Regions from separate parts of the Streptomyces liangshanensis genome, predicted to be linked through region 2. Evidence: predicted binding sites of a transcription regulator. Region 2 holds the regulator's gene; each other region holds the start of a gene.
The links. Region 2 encodes HrcA, which represses chaperone genes, less so after heat shock. Its sites were predicted from a motif close to TTNGCACTCNGNNNNNCNGAGTGCNAA; they were not measured.
Positions count from the first base shown of each region.

Region 1 (6,055 bases), 1.0 Mb from region 2:
GCCCCCCACTGCGCCCGGAACTCCGCGCCGAAGGACGGCTCCAGCGGGGTCTGGTAGAGCAGGTGGTGGACGAACCAGAGCGTGGAGTTGGCCACCCCGTTGTACGCGCCGGCGTAGACGTCGGGGGCGATGCCCAGCATCCGTACGCGCTGCCCGCCGGTGTCCTCCGGGTCCAGCCGGCCGCCGGTACGCCGTACCGCCTCGTGGTCGCCGTCGCCGAGGGCCGCGCACACCCATACCGCGTCCGTGTCGGGGCCGATGGCCGAGAGGCCGGACACCAGCCCGCCGCCGCCGCGCCGGGCCTCCAGCGCTCCGTCGTCGCGGAGCGTGTACGAGACGGGGCCGCGGTTGGACGCGACGAGGACCTGGGCGGCCTGCTCGGAAACCATGTGCCGAAATCTAGCCCGTACGGGAAACGCTCAAACGTACGGAGAGGAGCCGTGAAGGGAGCCGTACGGGATCAGTCGCCGCGGCGCCCTCGCGCCGCCGCCAGCGCGACCACCCCCGCCCCCGTCAGCGCGACCGCCATCCCGCCCAGCAGCCACAGCCGCTCGGCGGTGGCGCCGCTGTGGGCCGCGGCGAGGAACCACATGCTCAGAGAGGTCTCCATAAGGACGCAATATAGGTAAATAGGACTGGAAGGGGTGGTTACGCCGCGCGGCCGGCCGTGTACTCCGCGATCTCCCGCATCGGCGGCCGCTCCTCCGTGTCCACGTCGTACGTCCGCGGTACGAAGCCGTTCTCACCGCGCTCGAACTGCGTCAGCTCGGGCCGCACCAGGTGCGCCCCCAGGTGCGACCGGGACAGGCGCAGCTGCGCCGTACGGTAGATCGCCGCCGCCATCCGCCCCAGCGCCCGGTCGTCCTGGTGCCGGTGCAGCCGCGTGCCGACGTCGACCTGGCCCAGCGCGTCCAGCCCCACGGTGTGCAGCGCGTCCACCAGCAGCCCCAGCTCCACGCCGTACCCGACGGGGAACGGCAGCCGCTCCAGCAGGGTGCGCCGGGCCGCGTACTCCCCGCCCAGGGGCTGCACGAAGCCCGCGAGCAGCGGCCAGTGGAGGTTCAGCAACGGCCGCGCCACCAGCTCCGTCACCCGCCCGCCCTGGCCGGCGGAAGGACCGGCGGAAGCGCCGGGGGCGCCGCGAGAGCCCAGCGGCCTGTCGTACATCGCCTTCACCAGCTGCACGTCCGGCTCCGTCAGCAGCGGCCCCACGATCCCCGTCACGAAGTCCGCCGAGAACTCCCGCAGGTCCGCGTCCACGAAGCACACCACGTCCCCGCCCGTCACCAGCAGCGACCGCCACAGCACCTCGCCCTTCCCGGGCAGCGCGGGCAGCCGCGGCAGGATGTCGTCCCGGTGCACCACCCGGGCGCCCGCCTCCGCCGCGACCTTCGCCGTGGCGTCCGACGAACCGGAATCGATCACCACCAGCTCGTCCACCAGCGGCGCCCGCTCCATCAGCTCCCGCCGCACCACCGACACGATCGCGCCGACCGTGCTCTCCTCGTCCAGCGCGGGCAGCACCACGCTGACGGTCGTGCCGCGCGCGGTCTTCGCCGCCAGGAGCCGGTCGAGCGATCGGTCGGCCACGGACCAGGAACGCCTGGTCAGCCAGCGCTCCACCTCTTCCAGCACGGTCGGTTCTCCCTGAAAGTGATCCATCTCGCGGTGCGGACCACTATCTCCACGGTCCGCTCCTTCGGTTACAGTCTTGAACAACACGAATGACCACCGCATGTCGGGGGTCATCCGGTGGACAAACGCTCGGATCGCGGGACCGACCCCGGATCCGATGCCATACCGCTCATCCAGAGGGGCAGAGGGAACGGCCCGTTGAAGCCCCGGCAACCCTCCCGCCGACCGCGAGGTCATGGTGGGGAAGGTGCCAATTCCGTCTTGCGGCGAAGTACGTCGCGAGGAAGATGAGGAAAGGGCCTCGCCTCCATGTCTGTGCAGACCGTCCCCACGCCCGGTGTCACTCCCGGTGCCGTCGACCTCGGACCCGCCGCCGCCCTCTCGTGCCGCGAATGCGGCGAGCGCTTCGACCTCGGCCCGATCTTCGCCTGCGCGTCCTGTTTCGGGCCGCTCGAAGTGGCGTACGACCTGCCGAGCGGCTCCCCCGAAGAGCTGAAGAAGCGCATCGCCGAGGGCCCCGACAACATCTGGCGCTACGCGCCGCTGCTGCCCGTCCCCGCCGACGTGGCCACCAAGCCCAACATCAACCCCGGCTTCACGAAGCTCGTCAAGGCCGACAACCTCGCCCGTGAACTCGGCGTCACCGGCGGCCTGTACGTGAAGGACGACTCCGGCAACCCGACGCACTCCTTCAAGGACCGCGTCGTCGCCATCGCCGTCGAGGCCGCCCGCGCCTTCGGCTTCACCACGCTCTCCTGCTCCTCCACCGGCAACCTGGCCGGCGCCGTCGGCGCCGCCGCCGCCCGCGCCGGCTTCCGCTCCTGCGTGTTCATCCCGCACGACCTGGAGCAGGGCAAGGTCGTCATGGCCGCGGTGTACGGCGGTGAACTCGTCGGCATCGAGGGCAACTACGACGACGTCAACCGCTTCTGCTCCGAGCTCATCGGCGACCCGCTCGGCGAGGGCTGGGGCTTCGTGAACGTCAACCTCCGCCCGTACTACGGCGAAGGCTCCAAGACGCTCGCGTACGAGATCTGCGAACAGCTCGGCTGGGAGCTGCCCGACCAGCTCGTCATCCCGATCGCCTCCGGATCCCAGCTCACGAAGATCGACAAGGGCCTCCAGGAACTCATCAAGCTGGGGCTCGTCGAGGACAAGCCGTACAAGATCTTCGGAGCCCAGGCCGAGGGCTGCTCCCCGGTCTCCGCCGCCTTCAAGGCCGGCCACGACGTCGTACGGCCCCAGAAGCCGAACACCATCGCCAAGTCCCTGGCGATCGGCAACCCCGCCGACGGCCCGTACGTCCTCGACATCGCCCGCCGCACCGGCGGCGCCGTGGACGACGTGAACGACGAGCAGATCGTCGACGCCATCAAGCTGCTGGCGCGCACCGAGGGGATCTTCGCCGAGACCGCGGGCGGCGTGACCGTCGGCGTGACGAAGAAGCTCATCGACGCCGGCCTGCTCGACCCGGCGCTCACGACGGTCGTGCTGAACACCGGCGACGGCCTCAAGACGCTCGACGCGGTGGCCCCGACCACGGGACCGACGGCGACGATCCGCCCCAGCCTGGACGCGTTCCGCGACGCCGGCCTGGCCCACTGACACCCACCGACCCCAGGAAGGCATCCACCATGAGCGTCAAGGTCCGCATCCCCACCATCCTCCGTACGTACACCGGTGGCCAGGCCGAGGTCCCGGCGGAGGGCGAGACCCTCTCCGAGGTCATCCAGTCCCTGGAGGCCAACCACCCGGGCATCTCCGCGCGCGTCCTGGACGACGACGGCAAGCTGCGCCGCTTCGTCAACGTGTACGTGAACGACGACGACGTCCGGTTCGAGCAGGGCCTCCAGACGGCCACCCCGGCGGGCGCCGGCATCTCGATCATCCCCGCGGTCGCCGGCGGCTGCTGACGCTCCCTCACGGGGACGCGCGGCCCGCGTCCCCGGCCCCCTCCGCGGTCCGGAACGGCCCTCTCCGCACAGGAAGCGGAGGGGGCCATTCTTTATGGTTGAGCGCGGTAGAGTTGGGAACACCCCCTCGCGGCCGGTGCCGAGCGCATACGAGATCGCGACAACCTGGGGTCAAACTCTCGGTGACTTTTGCGGGCACATGCGTGTTTTGCCCGGCCCGACTTGCCCCGGAACGCAGTCAATCCGTCGCTATGTGTGTTCGTTCGCGCCCAGATTTCTCGTCCGATTGACCTGTTGCAGAGGGCAGTTGGGCAGATACATTCAGCCGCGGTCGAAGCGTTCCGGCAGTAATAGGGGAGTAAGGCATGGCTCAGGGCACCGTCAAATGGTTCAACGCGGAGAAGGGCTACGGCTTCATCGCGGTCGACGGTGGTGCGGATGTTTTCGTCCACTACAGCGCGATCCAGATGGACGGCTACCGCACCCTTGAAGAAGGTCAGCGAGTTGAGTTCGAGATCTCGCAGGGCCAGAAGGGTCCGCAGGCGGACATGGTCAAGCTCGCCGTCTGATCCCGGCGCGATCGGCCACCGACGCACTCACGCCGAGGGGCCCGTATCCCACACAGGGATACGGGCCCCTCGTGCGTGTACGGCACGTCCCCGCGGGGGTGCCGGGCCGAGGGAGGAGCTTGCACTCTCGGGGGTCGAGTGCTAATCATTGGCGTTAGCACTCTGCAAGTGAGAGTGACAACTTATGGACCGGGTCAGTGAGGCCCGGAGAGCCAGGTGGAGCAAGGAACCGCCCGGCTCTCAGGCCGTCCGTCGCGGGCGCGGGCGCGGTCCGGAGCAATCCACCCCAGTCCGGGAGGACCACTTCACATGGCCAAGATCATCGCGTTCGACGAGGAGGCACGGCGCGGTCTCGAGCGCGGGATGAACCAGCTCGCCGACGCCGTCAAGGTCACCCTTGGTCCCAAGGGTCGCAACGTCGTCCTCGAGAAGAAGTGGGGCGCCCCCACGATCACCAACGATGGTGTTTCCATCGCCAAGGAGATCGAGCTCGAGGACCCGTACGAGAAGATCGGCGCCGAGCTGGTCAAGGAAGTCGCCAAGAAGACGGACGACGTCGCCGGTGACGGTACGACCACCGCGACCGTCCTCGCCCAGGCACTCGTCCGCGAGGGCCTGCGCAACGTGGCGGCCGGCGCCAACCCGATGGCCCTCAAGCGCGGGATCGAGAAGGCCGTCGAGGCCGTCTCCGGTGCCCTGCTGGAGCAGGCCAAGGACGTGGAGACCAAGGAGCAGATCGCTTCGACGGCCTCCATCTCCGCCGCCGACACCCAGATCGGCGAGCTCATCGCCGAGGCGATGGACAAGGTCGGCAAGGAAGGCGTCATCACCGTTGAGGAGTCGCAGACCTTCGGTCTGGAGCTCGAGCTCACCGAGGGCATGCGCTTCGACAAGGGCTACATCTCGGCGTACTTCGCCACCGACATGGAGCGCATGGAGTCGTCCCTGGACGACCCGTACATCCTCATCGTCAACTCCAAGATCGGCAACGTGAAGGACCTCCTTCCGCTGCTGGAGAAGGTCATGCAGTCGGGCAAGCCCCTGCTGATCATCGCGGAGGACGTCGAGGGCGAGGCGCTGTCGACCCTGGTCGTCAACAAGATCCGTGGCACCTTCAAGTCCGTCGCCGTCAAGGCCCCGGGCTTCGGTGACCGCCGCAAGGCGATGCTGAACGACATCGCCATCCTCACGGGCGGCACGGTCATCTCCGAAGAGGTCGGCCTCAAGCTGGAGAACGCCGGTCTCGACCTGCTGGGCCGCGCCCGCAAGGTCGTCATCACCAAGGACGAGACCACCATCGTCGACGGTTCGGGCGAGAGCGACCAGGTCGCCGGCCGCGTGAACCAGATCCGCGCCGAGATCGAGAACAGCGACTCGGACTACGACCGCGAGAAGCTCCAGGAGCGCCTCGCGAAGCTGGCCGGCGGCGTGGCCGTCATCAAGGCCGGCGCCGCGACCGAGGTCGAGCTCAAGGAGCGCAAGCACCGCATCGAGGACGCGGTGCGCAACGCCAAGGCCGCCGTCGAGGAGGGCATCGTCGCCGGTGGTGGCGTGGCCCTGCTCCAGGCTTCCTCGGTGTTCGAGAAGCTCGAGCTCGAAGGTGACGAGGCGACGGGCGCGAACATCGTCAAGCTCGCGCTGGAGGCTCCGCTCAAGCAGATCGCCGTCAACGGTGGTCTCGAAGGCGGCGTCATCGTCGAGAAGGTCCGCAACCTGCCGATCGGTCACGGCCTCAACGCCGCGACCGGCGAGTACGTGGACATGATCGCCGAGGGCATCATCGACCCCGCGAAGGTCACCCGTTCCGCTCTCCAGAACGCGGCCTCCATCGCGGCGCTGTTCCTCACCACCGAGGCCGTCATCGCCGACAAGCCGGAGAAGGCCGCCGCGGGCGGCGCGCCGGGCGGCATGCCGGGCGGCGACATGGACTTCTGAGCC
Region 1 covers NZ_CP050177.1:4,459,409-4,465,463, forward strand. The annotation lists gene HA039_RS19345 (alpha,alpha-trehalose-phosphate synthase (UDP-forming)) at 1-389, opposite strand, end outside; gene HA039_RS19350 (hypothetical protein) at 461-610, opposite strand; gene HA039_RS19355 (glucosyl-3-phosphoglycerate synthase) at 649-1,635, opposite strand; SAM riboswitch class I at 1,802-1,929, shown strand; gene thrC (threonine synthase) at 1,945-3,240, shown strand; gene HA039_RS19365 (ubiquitin-like small modifier protein 1) at 3,270-3,548, shown strand; gene HA039_RS19370 (cold-shock protein) at 3,914-4,117, shown strand; gene groL (chaperonin GroEL) at 4,427-6,052, shown strand.
Region 1: the regulator HrcA is predicted to act here: its motif matches at 4,272-4,298, upstream of groL (chaperonin GroEL).

Region 2 (6,055 bases):
CCGACCACGGGACGACGGCGTCCACGCCGGTCTCCGTCATGGTCTCGACGGCCACCTCGCCCCGGTCGCCCTTGGGCAGGGCCTGGACGACGGTGATGTGCGGGCTCCCGGGCGGTTCCTCGGCGTACGCGTCGAGCTGGACGATCAGCCGGTCCTTGCCCTCGGTCCCGAGCACCACGGCGTCCGCCCAGCGGCCCCTGCCGTCGGTCAGGACGACGTCCTCGCCGGCGTGCAGCCGCTTCACGGCCACGGCGTGCCGCCCCTCGGGGCCGTCCAGGACGAAGCGTCCGGCGGGTCCGGCGTCGAAGCCGTCCACCACGAACACCGGGGCGGTCACGAGGCGTTGCCCGGCCGGCCGAGGGTCTCGACGGCCGTCTCGAACTCGGTGACGAGGACGTTGACCAGGGTCGCGGCCGGCAGGTCCCGGGCCAGGCGGTGGCCCTGTCCGGCCCACAGCGCCATGCCCTGGGCGTCGCCGACCTTGGCCGCGGCCTTGCGCAGTCCGGAGGTGAGGTGGTGCACCTCGGGGTAGGCGGCGGGGGCGTACTTGCCGTGCTCGCTCATGAAGCGGTTGACGAGGCCCCGGGCGGGGCGGCCGGAGAACGCGCGCGTGAGCTGCGTCCGTACGAACAGCGGGTTGGTCATGGCGTCCTTGTGCAGGTCGCTCGCGCCGGACTCGGGGCACACCAGGAACGCGGTGCCGAGCTGCGCGGCCTCGGCGCCCGCCGCGAGGACCGCGGCGATCTGGCCGCCGCGCATGATGCCGCCGGTCGCGATGACCGGGAGGTCGACGGTCTCCTTGACCAGGGCGAGCAGCGAGAGCAGGCCGAGGCCCACGCCGTCGTTCTCCGGGTCGTCGCGGTGGGTGCCCTGGTGTCCGCCGGCCTCGATGCCCTGGACGCAGACCACGTCGGCGCCGGACCACTGGGCGGTCTGGGCCTCCTCCGGGGTGGTGACGGTGACGACGGTGAGCGTGCCGACCTTCGCGAAGGCGTCGAGGGTCGTACGGGTGGGGCAGCCGAAGGTGAACGAGACGACCGGCACCGGGTCGTCCAGCAGGATCGCGAGCTTCGCCTCGTACCCGTCGTCGCGGCCGCTCTCCGGGTCGCCGAGGGGGGTCTCGTACCAGGTGGCCTCACCGGCGAGCTGGTTGCGGTAGACCTCCACGACCCCGGCGTCCGCGTACTGCGGCTGGGGCATGAAGAGGTTCACGCCGAAGGGGCGCGAGGTGAGACCACGCAGGTGCTTGATCTCCTCGTACATGACATCGACCGATTTGTACCCGGCGGCGAGGAAGCCGAGCCCCCCGGCGTCGGAGACGGCCGCGGCGAGCTGCGGGGTGGAGGCACCGCCCGCCATGGGGGCCTGCACGATGGGGTACCGGCAGAGGTCGGTCAGTGCGGAGGACATGCGAAGCATGGTGCCATGCCGCTCTCCGAGCTCCGAATCCGGCCAGGGCTTGGGCCACGGCCTCGGAGCTGTCCGGGCGGCCTACCGCCGCACCCGTGTCCTCAATCGCCGGACGGGCTTGAAAGCCCGTCCGGCGATTGAGGACGGAACGGCGACCGGCCTCACGCGGTCACAGGACTAGCGCCCGTTGAACGCGTCCTTCAGGCGGGAGAACAGGCCCTGCTGGCCCGGCTGGAACTGGCCCAGGGGGCGTTCCTCGCCGCGCAGGACGGCCAGCTCGCGCAGCAGGCGTTCCTGCTCCGCGTCCAGCTTCGACGGCGTCGTGACCTCGACGTGCACGATGAGGTCACCGCGCCCGCCGCCGCGGAGGTGGGTGATGCCACGGCCGTGCAGCGGGATCGACTGCCCCGACTGCGTGCCGGGCCGTACGTCGATGTCCTCCACCCCGTCCAGCGTCTCCAGCGGACACTTCGTGCCCAGCGACGCGGCCGTCATGGGCACGGTGACCGTGCAGTGCAGGTCGTCGCCGCGCCGCTGGAACACCGCGTGCGGCAGCTCGTGGATCTCCACGTACAGGTCACCGGCGGGGCCGCCGCCGGGGCCGACCTCGCCCTCGCCCGCGAGCTGGATCCGCGTGCCGTTGTCGACGCCCGCCGGGATCTTGACCGTGAGCGTGCGGCGCGAGCGGATCCGCCCGTCGCCGGCGCACTCGGGGCACGGCGTCGGCACGACCGTGCCGAAGCCCTGGCACTGCGGGCAGGGCCGCGAGGTCATGACCTGGCCCAGGAAGGACCGCGTGACCTGCGAGACCTCACCGCGTCCGCGGCACATGTCGCAGGTCTGCGCCGAGGTGCCCGGCGCCGCCCCCTCGCCCGAGCAGGTCGTGCAGACCACGGCCGTGTCGACCTGGATGTCCTTGGTGGTGCCGAAGGCCGACTCGTTGAGGTCGATCTCCAGCCGGATCATCGCGTCCTGGCCGCGCCGCGTCCGCGAGCGCGGCCCGCGCTGCTGCGACGTACCGAAGAACGCGTCCATGATGTCCGAGAAGTTGCCGAAGCCGCCGGCTCCGAAACCGCCCGCACCGCCTCCGCCGCTCGCGGACAGCGGGTCCCCGCCGAGGTCGTAGACCTGCTTCTTCTGCGGGTCCGACAGCACCTCGTACGCGGCGTTGATCTCCTTGAAGCGCTCCTGCGTCTTGGGATCGGGATTGACATCCGGGTGCAGCTCGCGGGCGAGCCTGCGGAATGCCTTCTTGATCTCGTCCTGAGACGCGTCGCGGCGCACGCCGAGAACGGCGTAGTAGTCCGTGGCCACTTACGACTCCGCCAGGATCTGTCCGACGTAACGTGCCACTGCGCGTACCGCTCCCATCGTTCCGGGGTAGTCCATGCGGGTCGGTCCGACCACGCCGAGTTTGGCGACTGCCTCGTCGCCCGAACCGTAGCCGACCGCGACGACGGACGTGGAGTTGAGGCCCTCATGGGCGTTCTCGTGCCCGATACGTACGGTCATGCCCGGGTGCTCCGCCTCACCCAGCAGCTTGAGGAGCACGACCTGCTCCTCCAGCGCCTCCAGCACCGGCCGGATGGTGAGCGGGAAATCGTGTCCGAAGCGGGTGAGATTGGCCGTACCGCCGATCACCAACCGCTCCTCGGTCTCCTCGACCAGCGTTTCGAGCAGGGTCGCGAGCACGGTGGTGACCACCCCGCGGTCCTCCTGCTCGAACGAGTCGGGGAGATCCTGCACCAACTGCGGCACGTCCGAGAAGCGGCGTCCGACGACCCGGCTGTTGAGCCGGGCCCGCAGATCCGCGAGGGCGGTCTCCCCGAAGGGGGCGGGGCAGTCGATCATGCGTTGTTCGACCCGGCCGGTGTCCGTGATCAGCACGAGCATCAGCCGCGCCGGGGACAGGCCGAGCAGCTCCACGTGGCGCACCGTGGAGCGGGTCAGCGAGGGGTACTGCACCACCGCGACCTGCCGGGTCAGCTGCGCGAGCAGCCGTACCGTACGCCCCACGACGTCGTCGAGGTCGACCGCGCTGTCCAGGAAGTTCTGGATGGCCCGGCGCTCCGGCGAGGACAGGGGCTTGACCCCGGCCAGCCGGTCCACGAAGAGCCGGTAGCCCTTGTCGGTCGGGATGCGGCCGGCGCTGGTGTGCGGCTGGGCGATGAAGCCCTCGTCCTCCAGCACCGCCATGTCGTTGCGGACCGTCGCCGGTGACACGCCGAGCTTGTGCCGCTCGGTCAGCGCCTTGGAGCCGACCGGCTCCTCGGTGCCGACGTAGTCCTGGACGATCGCGCGGAGCACTTCGAGTCTGCGTTCACTGAGCATCGCGCACACCTCCCGCTGTCGTCCGTCGGATCCGGCTTGGCACTCGCCCGGAGGGAGTGCCAGCATTCCCCCCCGACAGTGTACGGCTGTGGGGTACGCCCCTAGCAAGGGTGACCGACCACGCTACCGCGCGATGCGCCCGCCTCTTGCCGCGTCTCTTACGGATAGCGTCGTCCCATGGACATCCGTTGGGAAGAGCGCGGGTGGGAGCGGCTGTCCCCGCGGGCGGGCCGGCGCCGGCTGCCCGGGTGGGACGCGACCGCCGGACTCGTGGCCGGGGACACCGGCGCCCTGCTGTTCGACACGGGCGCGACGCCCCGCGAGGGCGCGGCGCTGCGGGCGGACACCGGCGCCCTCCTGGGACCCGGGCGGCACGTGACGCGGGTCGCGCTGAGCCATCCGCACTTCGACCACGTGCTGGGGACGGCGGCGTTCCCGGAGGCGGAGGTGTACGGGGCGGTGGGCCTCGCGGAGCTGCTGGCGCGGGGCGGCGGCGCGCTGTACGAGGACGCCGTGCGCGAGGGGATGGACGCGGCGGAGGCGGCCGGGGCGCGTGACGCGCTCGTCCCGCCGGGGCACGCCGTGTCGGGTGAGCTGGCCCTCGACCTCGGCGGCCTCCAGGTGCTGCTGGCGAACGTGGGGCCCGGGCACACCGCCCACGACCTGGCCCTGCTGGTCCCGGGCGCGGACGGCGCGGCTCCGGTGCTCTTCTGCGGCGACCTGGTGGAGGAGTCGGGGGAGCCGCAGGCGGGCCCTGACGCGATCCCGGGCCGGTGGCCGGCGGCGCTGGACCGGCTGCTCGCGCTGGGCGGGGAGGACGCGGTGTACGTGCCCGGGCACGGGGCGGTGGTGGACGCGGCGTTCGTCCGGGCCCAGCGGGACGCGCTGGCGGTACGTTTCGGCGTGTCGCGGTAGCGGGCGGCCCCTCCGCCCGCCGCCCGTCCGTTTATCGTCTTGGCCATGCGCAGCTACAGCCCCGACCTGACCCCTCCGTGGAAGAAGCCGACCCCGGCGCCGGAGGTGCCCGCGGAACCGGATCTGGTGGTCGAGGAGGTGGCGACCGGGTTCTGCGGCGCGGTGATCCGCTGCGAGAAGACGGCCGAGGGCCCGACCGTGACCCTGGAGGACCGCTTCGGCAAGCACCGGGTGTTCCCGCTGGCGGTCCGGGGGTTCCTGCTGGAGGGCAAGGTCGTCACACTGGTCCGGCCGACGGCGGGGGGTCCGGTACGCCCCACCCGTACGGCCTCCGGCTCGGTCGCCGTCCCCGGGGCGCGCGCCCGGGTGGCCAGGGCGGGGCGGATCTATGTGGAGGGCCGCCACGACGCGGAGCTGGTCGAGCGGGTCTGGGGCGACGACCTGCGGATCGAGGGGGTGGTCGTGGAGTACCTGGAGGGCGTGGACGACCTGCCCGCGGTGGTGGAGGAGTTCGGCCCGGCGCCGGACGCGCGGCTGGGCGTCCTGGTGGACCACCTGGTGCCGGGCTCGAAGGAGTCCCGGATCGCGGCGGCGGTGACGGGCGCGGACGTGCTGGTCGTGGGGCACCCGTACATCGACGTGTGGGAGGCCGTGAAGCCGTCGTCCGTGGGCATCGCGGCGTGGCCGCGGGTGCCGAGGGGCGAGGACTGGAAGACGGGCGTGTGCCGGGCGCTGGGCTGGCCGGAGAACACCGGGGCGGCGTGGCAGCACATCCTGTCCAAGGTCCACTCGTACCGCGACCTGGAGCCGACGCTGCTGGGGTCGGTGGAGCGGCTGATCGACTTCGTGACGGAGCCGGCGCCCTGATCGCCGGGCACCTCGGCGCAGGGCGCCTCGCCGTCAGGTCCTTCCGCGTCAGGCGGTGGCGGCGTACCGCCAGAACTCCCGCATCAGGGCGGGCGGGGTGGGGTCCGCCATCGCCCGCTGGGTGAGCAGGACGCTGACCGCGCCGGTCGACGGGACGACGTGCGCGGTGGTGCCCGTACCGCCGACCCAGCCGTACCGCCCCGGTACGTTCCACGGATCGACGGCCGCCACGTCCACCGAGCCGCCGTACCCCCATCCCTGGCCCTCCAGGAACAGCGCGCCCTCGGCTCGTTGGACGGGGGTCAGGTGGTCGGTGGTCATCAGCCGCACCGACTCGGCGGACAGCAGCCGCCGGCCGCCGCCGCTTCCGGCGACGCTTCCGCCGTCGACGAGCAGCCGGGCGAAGGCGTACCAGTCGTCGGCGGTCGAGACGAGCCCGCCGGCGCCGGACTCGAACGCCGGGGGCGTGCTCCACTTCCCGTCCGGGGCGTCGGCCAGGGTCAGGTCGTCGCGGTAGAAGCTGGTGAAGCGG
Region 2 covers NZ_CP050177.1:5,475,807-5,481,861, reverse strand. The annotation lists gene HA039_RS23750 (16S rRNA (uracil(1498)-N(3))-methyltransferase) at 1-337, opposite strand, end outside; gene HA039_RS23745 (nitronate monooxygenase) at 334-1,410, opposite strand; gene dnaJ (molecular chaperone DnaJ) at 1,588-2,724, opposite strand; gene hrcA (heat-inducible transcriptional repressor HrcA) at 2,725-3,741, opposite strand; gene HA039_RS23730 (MBL fold metallo-hydrolase) at 3,919-4,656, shown strand; gene HA039_RS23725 (DUF3097 domain-containing protein) at 4,702-5,523, shown strand; gene HA039_RS23720 (serine hydrolase domain-containing protein) at 5,572-6,055, opposite strand, start outside.

Region 3 (6,055 bases), 2.4 Mb from region 2:
CGGCCTCGGCCTCTTCCTCGGCCGGCTTCTCGACGACCAGGGTCTCGGTCGTGAGCAGCAGGGAGGCGATCGACGCGGCGTTCTCCAGCGCGGAGCGCGTGACCTTGACCGGGTCGATGACGCCGGCCTTCACCAGGTCGACGTACTCGCCGGTCGCGGCGTTGAAGCCGTGGCCCTTGTCGAGCTCGGAGACCTTCGAGGTGATGACGTAACCCTCGAGGCCGGCGTTCTCGGCGATCCAGCGCAGCGGCTCGACCACGGCGCGGCGGACGACCGCGACACCGGTGGCCTCGTCGCCGGACTTGCCGAGGTTGCCCTCCAGGACCTTGGCGGCGTGCACCAGGGCGGAGCCACCACCGGAGACGATGCCCTCCTCGACCGCGGCGCGGGTCGCGGAGATGGCGTCCTCCAGACGGTGCTTCTTCTCCTTGAGCTCCACCTCGGTGGCGGCGCCGACCTTGATCACGCACACGCCGCCGGCCAGCTTCGCGAGGCGCTCCTGGAGCTTCTCGCGGTCCCAGTCGGAGTCCGTGGACTCGATCTCGGCCTTGATCTGGTTGACGCGGCCGACGACCTCGGTGTGGTCGCCGCCACCGTCGACGATCGTGGTGTCGTCCTTGGTGATGGTGACGCGGCGGGCGGAGCCCAGCACGTCCAGGCCGGCCTGGTCGAGCTTGAGGCCGACCTCCTCGGCGATGACGGTCGCGCCCGTGAGGGTGGCGATGTCGCCGAGCATGGCCTTGCGGCGGTCACCGAAGCCGGGGGCCTTCACCGCGACCGCGTTGAACGTGCCGCGGATCTTGTTGACGACGAGCGTGGAGAGCGCCTCGCCCTCGACGTCCTCGGCGATGATCAGCAGCGGCTTGGAGCCACCCGCGGCGATGACCTTCTCCAGCAGGGGCAGCATGTCCTGGATGGAGGCGATCTTGCCCTGGTTGATCAGGATGTACGGGTCGTCGAGGACGGCCTCCATACGCTCCTGGTCGGTCACCATGTACGGGGACAGGTAACCCTTGTCGAAGGCCATGCCCTCGGTGAAGTCGAGCTCCAGGCCGAAGGTGTTGGACTCCTCGACGGTGATGACACCGTCCTTGCCGACCTTGTCCATCGCCTCGGCGATGAGGTCACCGACCTGCTGGTCCTGCGCGGAGAGCGCGGCCACGGCGGCGATGTCGGACTTGTCCTCGATCGGGCGGGCGGTCGCGAGGAGCTCGTCGGACACGGCCTTGACCGCGGCGTCGATGCCCTTCTTGAGGGAGGCGGGGGACGCGCCGGCGGCGACGTTGCGCAGGCCCTCGCGGACGAGCGCCTGGGCCAGGACGGTGGCGGTGGTGGTGCCGTCACCCGCGATGTCGTTGGTCTTGGTCGCCACCTCCTTCACCAGCTGGGCGCCGAGGTTCTCGTACGGGTCGTCGAGCTCGACCTCGCGGGCGATCGTGACACCGTCGTTGGTGATGGTCGGGGCGCCGAACTTCTTGTCGATGACGACGTTGCGGCCCTTGGGGCCGATCGTCACCTTCACCGTGTCGGCAAGCTTGTTGACGCCGCGCTCGAGGGCGCGACGGGCGTCCTCGTCGAACTTCAGGATCTTCGCCATGGGAGCTTCTCTAGTCCTCTCGAACGAACTGCGCCCCCGTCCGCCCGGCAATCGCAGGGTGGCCGAGGGCGCAGCTCACAAGCAAAACTTTCGGTGAATTACTTCTCGATGATCGCGAGTACGTCGCGAGCCGAGAGGACGAGGTATTCCTCGCCGCTGTACTTCACTTCGGTGCCGCCGTACTTGCTGTACAGAACGACATCGCCGACGGAAACGTCGAGCGGGAGACGCTCGCCGTTCTCGAAACGGCCCGGGCCCACGGCCAGGACGACGCCCTCCTGGGGCTTCTCCTTGGCGGTGTCCGGGATGACCAGGCCAGAGGCCGTGGTCTGCTCGGCGTCGAGCGGCTGGACCACAATGCGGTCCTCGAGCGGCTTGATGGCAACCTTGGTGCTGGCGGTCGTCACGATCCGACCTCCCCCTTCGGAGATCTCACGGGGTGAACTGTCTTGGGTGGCGACCGGGTGGATCCGTCGTCGCGGGTGCCGGATCCGCCAGTCGCGCTTTGGCACTCTCCAGTGGGGAGTGCCAGACCCGAGACTATGACCGCGATTAGCACTCGGTCAAGCGGAGTGCCAGTGAGGTTGCGCGTGGCGGCCGCGTCCGGACGCGGAAACGCCCGTACGGGGAAGGGTCCCCGTACGGGCGTGCGAGCGCCGGGCAGGTGCCCGGGGTGCCACCGGGCGGGCGCCCGGGGGCCGTTCAGACGTAGTCCTCCAGCCTGGCCACCGCGTACCCCTTGTCCGTGATGGTCTTCATCACACGCCGGACCATGTCGGGCATGGAGCCCTTCCAGTCGTCGCGCCCCCGGAAGTGGGTGAGGACGATGTCACCGGGGTGCAGGTCCCGGTCCCACTCGCGCCACTCCATGTGGTCGGGGAACGCCTCGGCCGCCCACAGCGGTACGGCGGTGACACCGCAGGACTTGGCGACGCGCAGGGTGTCGCCGTTGTAGTTGCCGTACGGCGGGCGGAAGAGGCGGGGCCGCTTCCCGTACCGCTTCTGCATCACGTCCTGCTGGCCGCAGATCTCGTGCTTCTGCTCGGCGTAGGACAGGCCGGGCAGGTAGCGGTGGTGGAGCGTGTGGTTGTGCAGCGCGACCCCGCGGTCCCGCATCCGGGCGAAGTAGCCGTAGTCGTCGTTGATCACGTAGTCGCTGAGGAAGGCGCTGTACGGGATCTTCAGCTCGGTCATCATGCGCAGGAACTCGGGGTCCTTCTCCGCGCCGTCGTCGATGGTCAGGAACACGACCTTGTCCTTGACCGGGACGGTGGTGAAGACCGGCGGGAGCGTGGCACCGCCGGAGACCTCGAAGCCCTTACGGGTCCTGATCACGGGCTTGACGGCGGGGGGCGGGGGCGCGGTCAGGGGGGTCCTGGCGAGCTTCCAGCGCCTGGCGGCGACGGTACGGAGGGCCTCGGCGCGGCGGAGGTTCTCGGCGTAGGCGGCGAGGGCGCCGGCGGGGCCGCCCTGGGGGGCCTTCCGCGCCTGGTCGGGCTTCCCCGCCTGGTCGGGCTTCTGCGCCTGATCGGGCTTCTGCGGGGCTCCTTGCGGGGCCGGGTGGCCCGTTGCCGCCCCGGGACGGGCGTACTTCGCCTCCGCCGACTCCCCGCCGCAGCCGGACGCGAGCGCGGCGACGAGCAGGGCGGCCACCAGGGCGCGCGCGTGTCCAAATTCTCGCTTTTGTCGTAAAAGCTGCATGGCGCTGCATCCTGTCAGCGCCACACACGCCGGGCCGGTACGACTCGCCGTACTACTCCAGGTCCGTCAGCTCGTCGGCGTAGATCTTCGAAAGGGGCTGGGGCCCGATGTACTGCTGGCAGTTGCACTGCCTGCGCTCGTACTTCAGCGGCTTCTTGTCCTCGTCCCACTCCGTCGCGACCTCGACGTCCTCGTGGCACTTCCCCCGCTTGTCGTGCTTCGCCAGGTGGTGGGTGCACCCGCAGACGGGAACGGGTGGCTTGTGGGCCTCCTCAAGGGCCTTGCGTTCGTCCTCGGCCAGCTTGAGACGTTCCATCATGCGCTCGTGACGTGTGTGCAGCGCGGTGCGGCCCGTGTCGGCCACCCATCCGAAGCCGCCCACGATGAAGAAGACGAAAAGCCACCAAATCCATTCCATCCGCCGCCCCTTAACCCTGAATGGCGCATGCGTTCCCTCTCCAGGATAGGACTCGGGCTGTAGGAGGCACCTCAGCGGTGAGCGCCACCGCCCCTGCGGACCGGCACCGGATCCAGCAAACGCCCAGCCCAGCGCTGGTGCCCGAGGGACCGGACAAGTCCCAGCAGACCGGTCACCAGGAGGGTGCTCCCGAGACCCAGCGCGTACACGGTCGCACTCAGCGTGACCGTATCCATCCTGGTCACCGCGCGGCCCGCCACGGCCGCCCCGGCCAGGCAGAGGCCGACGGAGGGCAGCAGCCACAGGACGGACCGGCCGTGCGCGCGTACCCGCTGGTCCGTGACGGGTTCCGGGCCGAGGAAGGCCCACGCGTCCAGCCGGTCCCGTACGTCCTGGTCCCGGCGCACCCAGAGGCCGAGCGCGACGGCGGCGGAGATCAGGAGGGCGGCGGCGAGGGCCAGCGCGACGAGGCCGTTCAGCAGGCCGAGGCCGCCGTCCTCGATGCTCCGGACCGCGAGCCCGACGGCGGCCCAGCCGAGCACGGCGACGGCGGCGGTCACCCAGAGCAGCAGCAGGCGCCGGACGGCGAGGGCGCGGCGGGCGAGGGCGAGGACGGTGGCGTCGCGCTCGGCGAGCAGCTCGGGGGGAAGGGGGCCGAATCCGGCCTCGGGGCGGTCCTGGCGCTCACCCGGGGCGCCGGGGCCGTCCTCGCCCTCGACCTCGCGCTCATCCGGGGCGCCGGGGCTGCCCTCGCCCTCGCCCTCGACCCCGACCTCGCTCTCGCCCGGGGCGCCGGGGCCCGCTTCCTCCCCGGCCCACCCCTCCTCCTCCCCCACCCCGTCCTCGAACCCCTCCACGGGCGGGGGCTCCGGGGGGTACGGCGGCAGCGCGAGGCGGTTGATCACTCGCCAGAGGGTAGCGGCGGGTAGCCTCTGCGGCGATCACCCACCGCCCGCCCCACCGCCCCGGAAGGCCCCGGCCATGACCACGGAACGCATCGGACCCCCCGCCGTCGCCGGGGAGCGCGTCATGCTGCGCGCCTTCCTCGACTACCACCGGGCCACCCTCGCCCTGAAGACGGACGACCTCTCCGACGAGGACCTGCGCCGCCGCTCGATGCCGCCGTCCACGCTGACCCTCCTCGGGCTCGTACGGCACATGGCGGAGGTCGAGCGCGCGTGGTTCCGCCGCGTGATCAACGGCGAGGACGTCCCGCTGGTGTGGTCCGAGGACGGCGACTTCCAGGTGGCGTACGAGGTCGGCACGGCCACCCGCTCCGAGGCGTTCGCCGCCTGGGAGGCCGAGGTCGCCCACTCCCGCCGGATCGAGGAGGAGGCGGAGTCCCTCGACGTCACGGGCTACTCGGCGCGGTGGGAGGAGGACGTCTCCCTGCGCATGGTGATGCTGCACCTGATCCACGAGTACGCCCGCCACAACGGCCACGCGGACTTCCTCCGCGAGGGAATCGACGGAACGGTGGGCGCCTGAGCGGCACAAAGCGGCCCCTGGCAACCGCGCCGAATCGGCAGCTCCGTGAGATCCCGTCACCCCGGTCCTCGGCGGATCGCCGCGCCACGTCCGTCCGATTCGTACAAGACCTGGGTGGCGGGGGGCCGCTAGCGTCGCGGGCATGAACAGCATCCACAGGGAATCGCGCCACCTGAGCGTGTACGTCGACCGCCCCGCGCAGGACGTCTACGCCTACGCGTCGGACCCGGTCAACCTGCCCGCCTGGGCCCATGGCCTGGGGGCGTCCGTCGAGCGGATCGGGGACCAGTGGGTCGCGGAGTCCGCGCCGCTGGGGCGCGTCGTGGTGGCCTTCGCGCCGCCCAACGCGTTCGGCGTGCTGGACCACGACGTCACGCTGCCGTCCGGGCAGACGGTGTACAACCCGGTCCGCGTGATCGCCGACGGCGCGGGCAGCGAGGTGGTGTTCACCCTCCGCCGGCAGCCGGAGACGAGCGACGCCGACTTCGAGCGGGACGCCGGGACGGTCGCCGCCGACCTGGCCCGGCTCAAAGAGCTGCTGGAGTCGGGCCGGTAGGGCTTCACCAGCAGGGCCCCCGGCGCCTCTCAGCCGCGGGGCCAGGTGTGGCCGATCAGGTTCTCGATGCTGGAGTTGAAGCGTTCCAGCGCCGTCGCGAACGCCGCCGCCTCCTCCGGCTTCCAGTCCGCGAGGACGGTCTCCAGGCCGCGTACCCCGTCCTCCCGGTCGGCGTGGAGCTTCTCCAGCCCCTCGTCCGTGATGCGGAACTTGCGGGCGATGCCGCCCTCCGGGTCGGGGATGCGTTCCACCAGGCCGGCCCGGGTCATCGCGGCCGTCTGGCGGTTGAGCGTCG
Region 3 covers NZ_CP050177.1:3,062,514-3,068,568, forward strand. The annotation lists gene groL (chaperonin GroEL) at 1-1,597, opposite strand, end outside; gene groES (co-chaperone GroES) at 1,696-2,004, opposite strand; gene HA039_RS13055 (polysaccharide deacetylase family protein) at 2,300-3,298, opposite strand; gene HA039_RS13060 (hypothetical protein) at 3,351-3,716, opposite strand; gene HA039_RS13065 (hypothetical protein) at 3,788-4,621, opposite strand; gene HA039_RS13070 (DinB family protein) at 4,698-5,204, shown strand; gene HA039_RS13075 (SRPBCC family protein) at 5,347-5,760, shown strand; gene HA039_RS13080 (MarR family winged helix-turn-helix transcriptional regulator) at 5,790-6,055, opposite strand, start outside.
Region 3: the regulator HrcA is predicted to act here: its motif matches at 2,150-2,176, upstream of groES (co-chaperone GroES).